One region of the Devosia sp. FJ2-5-3 genome, then DNA from elsewhere that is predicted to be linked to it. Evidence: predicted binding sites of a transcription regulator. Region 1 holds the regulator's gene; the other holds the start of a gene.

Region 1 (3,415 bases):
TACGGGCACGGTGAAAAGCGGCTTTCGCCCCGAATTGATAGAAATAGAAGAGGCGAAAGCCGCTTCCCACGACCGGTTTTTTGGGCGCATGCCTTGAGCGGCCCCCTTGCGGGTGGTGCTGGGTCCTGCGTCGAGGCATGACCCCGAAAGGCAGAACCGGCACCGGCCGGTGGTCGACATCCACGCCCCCGCCCAGGCGACCCCGTGCGGCCCGTCTCCCCGCCCGACGCTTCGTCGGCGCCGCGTGTTATCGGCGGGAACGGGGCAATGATGGCACGGGAAAATGGGGACGGGGATAAGCGGGATATTTTTGGTTTGGAGAGGCCCCTCACCCCAACCCTCTCCCCGGAGGGGCGAGGGGGCGCAGGAGGGGATGGGCTTGGGGGAGGAGCTGTCAACCCCCGCGGTGTCATTCCCGCGTAAGCGGGAACCCCTGTTGGTGGGTGTTCAGTGATGAGAAACGGCGGCCCCGCTTTCGCGGGGATGACGCGGTGGTGCGCTGGAAGACGTGGTGTTCGGGCGAAATGGATTGCCCGGACGAGCCGGGCGATGACGGTGGAGCGAGGGCGCGCAACGCCTAGGCAGCGAGCTGATTGGCCGATAGCGAGGGCCCCCTCACCCCGGCCCTCTCCCCGAAGGGGCGAGGGGGCGCAGGAGGGGAGGGATCCCCACAATGTCATTCCCGCGAAAGCGGGAACCCCGGTTTGCCTGGAGGGAAAACGGAGGTCCCCGCTTTCGCGGGGATGACATGGTGGTGCGCTGGAAGATGGCATGTCGCGGCACCGAAAATAGGGCGTTGGAAACAACTGGATAGGTGATCCAGCGCGCGCCCCGGGATTACCTTGGCTATGTGATTTTGGGGAACGCGCTGAGGTGTTCGTGGCGGATGCGCCAGCCGTCCTGGTCACGGCCAAGGACCGTCGTGCCGCGACCGCTGCCTTGGGCGGGCTGGCCGTCGACCGTGGCGCGCCAGCGGAAGGTGTAGGTACAACTGGCAGCCTTGTCGCCAATGGCAGTCCAGTTGAGATCCTCAAGCCAGTAGGTTTCGTCGGCAAGCTTGCGCCAGGTCGCTTCGAACGCGGCGCGTGCCGCGGCGACGCCGGCGTGGGTGCCCGAGCTGAACCAGAATGTTGCGTCGGGATCGATGAGCGGCACGAGCAGGGAAAAGTCGTGCCGGTTGATGAGCTCGGCATAGCGCGCCATCACCGTTTCCGGTGAGGCGCGGTCCGAGGACATCAGTATTTCCGCAAGAGGCCGACGAGCCGGCCCTGGACCTTCACACGGTCGGGCGGGAAAATGCGGGTTTCGTAGGCCGGATTGGCGGCTTCGAGCGCTATCGTATTGCCCTTGCGACGGAGGCGCTTGAGGGTCGCTTCCTCGTCATCCACCAGGGCAACCACGATCTCGCCGGTCGAGGCAACATCCTGCTTCTTGATGAGCACGGTGTCTCCATCGAATATGCCGGCGTCGATCATGGAATCGCCGCGCACTTCGAGAGCGTAGTGCTCGCCGGGCCCGAGCATTTCAGGTGGAACGGCAATGGTGTGGGAGTGGGTCTGGATCGCCTCGATCGGCGTACCGGCGGCGATACGGCCCATGACCGGGATCGAAATCGGGCGAGCATAGTCGTCAGTGCTGCGCGAGGGGGGCGAGGCGACCTTGCCCAGATTGCCCTCGATGACTTCGGGCTCGAAGCGCACCTTCCGGCCGCCAAGCGAGGGGTTCATCGAATCGGGCAGCTTCACCACTTCGAGTGCACGGGCCCGATTGGGCAGGCGCCGGATGAAACCACGTTCTTCGAGGGCGGTGATCAGCCGATGGATTCCCGATTTCGAAGCAAGATCAAGGGCGTCCTTCATCTCGTCAAAGGAGGGCGGAATGCCGGATTCCTTCATCCGCTCATGGATGAACATCAGCAATTCGTGTTGTTTGCGCGTCAGCATTTGCCCCTTGACCCCAGAATCGGAACATAGACGGAACGACCATACGCGTTCCGTCTATGTTCTGCAAGAGTCCCTAAAAAGTGGCTCTAGTTTATGGGGAGGGCGTCGACCAGCGCGCCGATGGGCTGACCGGGATCATGTTCGGGCTGGACGATCAACATGTCTGCCTGCGCGAGGGACGAGGTATGGCCGCTATCGGTCTGGGCACTCGGCATCAGAGCCGGGCCGGTTTCCGTGTGCACCAGATGGGCGCGCATGAAATGGCGGCGGGCGCTGTTGGGCGGCGTCGGCGCGAGGAGGGGCAGGCGCCAGAAGTGCGGCTCCGCCTGGCCCAGCCAGCGGCGCAGGGCCGGGAGGATGAAGACGATGGCCGTGACCATCGCCGAGACGGGATTGCCGGGCAGGCCGAAAACCAGGGTTTTTCCGCGCGTGCCGAACATCAGCGGCTTGCCCGGGCGCATATTGATGCGCCAGAAATCGAGGGTCACGCCCAGATCTTTGAGGACATCCTGCACGAGATCATGCTCGCCGACGCTGGCGCCGCCAGTGGTGACGAGAATATCGGGTTCGTCAGCGAAGGCGAGGGCGAGTGTACCGCGGAGCAGGTCGACCCGGTCGGGCACGATGCCGAGATTTGCTATCTGGTCGGCATAGGGCGCGAAGAGCGGCGCAAGGCCAAAACTGTTGGAGGCGACGATCTGGTCCGGGCCAAGCGGCGTGCCGGGGATGACGAGTTCATCGCCGGTGGCGAGAAGCGCGATGCGCGGGCGGCGGGCGACGGCAAGCGAGCCGCAATTGGCCGCAGCGGCGACAGCGATCTGCATGGGCAGAAGGCGCGTGCCGGGCTCGACGAGGGTGTCGCCGGTGGTGAAATCATTGCCGCGGGGACGAATGGAGTGGCCGAGGCGGGCAGGGGCGGTGAAGCGCACCCTGTCACCTTCGCGGATGGCCTCTTCCTGCATGATGACCATATCGGCGCCGGGCGGGACGGGCGCGCCGGTGAAGATGCGGATGGCCTGGCAGGGGCCAACCGACCCGGCAAAACCGGCGCCGGCCTGTGAGGTGCCGACGACGTCGAGCCATTGATCGGGCGCCACATCGGCGGCGCGGAGGGCATAGCCGTCCATGGCGCTGGCGTCGAAGGGTGGTTGGTCGTGCTGGGCGATGATCGGGGCGGCGAGAACGCGTCCGGCGGCGGCCGAGAGGTCGACCGTTTCGGGCACGATCTCGGGCACGCGGGCCAGAATGGCGGCGAGGGCGTCTTCGACCGGCAGCAGGCTCATGGCGCGCGCCGGAAATCGCCGGATTTTCCGCCGGATTTTTCGACGAGGCACATATCGGTCACGACCATTGCCCGGTCGATGGCCTTGGCCATGTCGTAAAGGGTCAGCGCAGCGGTCGAAGCGGCGACGAGGGCTTCCATCTCCACCCCGGTCTGCCCAGTGGTTTCGGCCGTGGCGAGAATGAAGATG
Region 2 (3,415 bases), 160 kb from region 1:
AGCAGCGCAATCTCGAAAAAGAAACCGGCACCAAGGTTCTTGATCGAACAGCGCTCATTCTGGAGATTTTCGGCGAACGTGCGGCCACCCGCGAGGGTGTCCTGCAAGTCGAACTTGCCCATCTCAACTACCAGAAAAGCCGGCTGGTACGGTCCTGGACCCACCTTGAACGTCAGCGCGGCAGCGGTGGCATGGGCTTCATGGGTGGTCCTGGCGAAACACAGATCGAAAGCGACCGACGCCAGATCACCGAGCGCATCGTGCTGCTCGAGGAGAGGCTGGAAAAGGTCAAGCGCACGCGCGCCCAGCAAAGGCGCCAACGTGATCGCGCGCCATTTCCGATCGTCGCTCTTGTGGGCTACACCAACGCCGGAAAATCGAGCCTCTTCAATACCATGACGGGTGCTGGCGTTTTTGCCGAGAACCTGCTGTTCGCCACCCTGGATACGACTATTCGGCGGTTGGAACTGCCGCATGGGCGTGAAGTCATGCTCAGCGACACGGTGGGCTTCGTGGCCGACCTGCCGACGGATCTGGTGGCGGCGTTCCGCGCGACGCTTGAAGAGGTGGTGGACGCTGACGTCGTCCTGCACGTTCGCGATATAGCCAATCCCGACCACCCAGCGCAGGCCACCGATGTGTTGAAGGTCCTAACCGACCTTGGTGTTTCGGCCGAGACGACGCCGATCATCGAGATCTGGAACAAGGTCGACATGCTCGATCCGACCAGCGACCTTATGACGGCGGCGACGCCTGCAGGAAAGGTTGCTGCCACTGTTCCGGTTTCGGCGAAGACGGGGCAGGGCCTGGATCAACTCGGACTGGCCATCGAGGCGGCCCTGTCGGAGCGCAGCCGTACATACCACGTGCATGTGCCCCACAGTGCCGGCAGCGACATCGGTTGGCTGCACAGCCATGCAGAGGTCATAGAGCGCGGCGAGCCGGACGAGAACGGCCAGGATTTCGTTGTCCGCGTCGACCCGCGGCACAAGACGACCTTCCTCGAACGCTTCAATGGACGGATCGCCATTTCCGATCTCTAGGAGAAGTCTGGACCGCGGGCATCCCCTGCGGTCCGGCTTCTCGGCGGGTCCAGTTGACAGCTAGGACTGAGCCTTATCGGCCGCCCTTATCTCGTTCCAATATGCGTCCAGTCGATCGAGGCCTGCTTCTGCAGGCTCAATCTGGTCTTGCCGGCAACGGGCTTCCACATAGTGGAAGCGGCGGGTGAACTTGGAATTGGCGTCACGGAGCGCGGCCTCGGGATCGACGCCCGCCTGACGCGCCAGATTGGCCACGGCGAACAGCAGATCGCCGATCTCTTCGTTCAACGCCTTTGCATCGCCTGAGAGCTGCGCCTCGGAAACCTCGGCCAGTTCTTCTTCGACCTTTGCGCGGACCGACGCAAAATCCGGCCAATCGAAACCGACCTTCGCTGCACGCTTGGTGAGCTTCTCGGCCCGGGCCAGCGCCGGGAGCACTTGCGGAACGTCGTCCAATAGGGAAGGGGCGGTGTCGCCCTTGATGGCGGCCTTGGCAGCGCGTTCTTCTACCTTGATGGCTTCCCAACGCCCCTGTGCCGCGGCTGCCCCGACTTCGGTTATGTCGCCAAAGACATGAGGATGCCGGCGAATGAGCTTCTCGGTGATGCCGTATATGACGTCGCCAATGTCAAAGTGGCCGCCCTCCTTGGCCATCTGCGCATGGTAGATGGGCTGCAGGAGCAGGTCGCCCAGTTCCTCGCGAAGATCGGAGAAATCCTGGCGATCGATTGCATCGGCAACCTCGTACGCCTCTTCGATCGTGTAGTTCTTGATGGTGGAAAAGTCCTGATCGAGATCCCAGGGGCACCCCGAATCCGGATCGCGGAGCGCCGCCATGATTTCGATAAGCCGGGAGATGTCGCGTGACGGCTGCATTTTCTCACCCTGGTGCTGGGAATCGTTTTTCTGCACCATAGCAAATGCGACGCCCGTCGCACGACGGCGCGCGGAGTTTCAGTGCCGTGCAGAGAAGGCTGGACCGGGCGAACAAAAGGGGAATACTCTGACGCTTCCATCTCCAGCGACCTAGGGTATGATTCGTGTCCGCTCCTGCCGCCTATCTCGACGCGCTCAATATCAACCAGCGCCGGGCAGTCGAGCACGGGATCGGAACGCCGGACGCTGGACCGCTCCTTGTCATAGCGGGAGCCGGCTCCGGAAAGACAAATACGCTGGCGCACCGTGTCGCCCATCTCGTCGTCAATGGCGCAGACCCGCGCCGTATGTTGCTTCTGACGTTCTCCCGACGGGCTGCCAGCGAGATGAGCCGACGGGTCGAGCGGATTGCCGGGCAGATCCTCGGCGTTGGGGCAGGGGCCGTGACTGGGGCGCTCGAATGGTCTGGCACGTTCCACGGCATTGGCGCGCGCCTGCTGCGCCAGCATGCTCAGCAGATCGGACTCGATCCGGCCTTCACCATCCACGACCGGGAAGACTCGGCCGATCTGATGAATCTCGTCCGCCACGAGCTTGAATTCAGCCAGACGGAAAGCCGCTTTCCGACCAAGGGAACGTGCCTGGCCATTTATTCCCGCGTGGTGAATTCGCAAGCAGACTTGGACGAGGTGCTGAAATCTGCGTTTCCGTGGTGCGCCATCTGGTCGGACGAACTCCGCCGCCTGTTTGGCGCATATGTAGCGGCCAAACAGGAACAGAATGTGCTCGATTACGACGATTTGCTGCTCTACTGGGCCGGCATGATGTCCGAACCTGCCATCGCCCGCGAGGTTTCGGAGCGCTTCGATCACATCCTTGTCGACGAATATCAGGACACTAATCGGCTCCAGAGCGCCGTCTTGCTGTCCATGCGGCCGGATGGGAAAGGCCTGACCGTGGTCGGAGATGACGCGCAGTCCATCTATTCGTTTCGGGCGGCGACTGTGCGCAATATCCTCGACTTCCCAACTGCGTTTACGCCGCCCGCTGCAGTCGTGACGCTGGACCGCAATTATCGGTCCACCCAGCCTATTCTGGAGGCGTCGAACGCGGTCATCGACCAATCGGCCGAGCGCTTTACAAAGAATTTGTGGACTGAACGCACATCTGCCACCAAGCCGCGCCTCGTAACCGTCCAGGACGAAGCCGACCAGGTGGGCTATGTGGCAAAGTCTGTCCTCGAAGCACGTGAGGCCGGCGTCCCGCTTAAGCAGCAGGCTGTGTTGTTCCGGACGTCCAGCCATTCAGGTCCGCTGGAAATCGAGCTCACCCGACGCAAAATTCCGTTCGTGAAATTCGGCGGCCTGAAATTCCTGGACTCCGCCCACATCAAGGACCTCCTCTCGATCCTGCGCTGGGTCGAGAACCCGCGTGATCGGGTTGCCGGCTTTCGCGTCCTGCAGCTGCTGCCAGGGATTGGCCCGGGCATTGCCGGC

Evidence for each region. Region 1 encodes LexA, which represses DNA repair genes until DNA is damaged. Its sites were predicted from a motif close to TGTTCNNNNTGTGTTCNG; they were not measured.
Region 2: N0P34_RS11145 (ATP-dependent helicase) is a predicted target of LexA. The motif match lies at 2,027-2,044, and genes of this name have one in related genera.

Annotation. Positions count from the first base shown of each region.
Region 1 covers NZ_CP104007.1:2,143,218-2,146,632, forward strand. The annotation lists gene N0P34_RS10420 (nuclear transport factor 2 family protein) at 847-1,236, opposite strand; gene lexA (transcriptional repressor LexA) at 1,236-1,943, opposite strand; gene glp (gephyrin-like molybdotransferase Glp) at 2,030-3,226, opposite strand; gene moaC (cyclic pyranopterin monophosphate synthase MoaC) at 3,223-3,415, opposite strand, start outside.
Region 2 covers NZ_CP104007.1:2,299,938-2,303,352, reverse strand. The annotation lists gene hflX (GTPase HflX) at 1-1,043, shown strand, start outside; gene mazG (nucleoside triphosphate pyrophosphohydrolase) at 1,104-1,919, opposite strand; gene N0P34_RS11145 (ATP-dependent helicase) at 2,084-3,415, shown strand, end outside.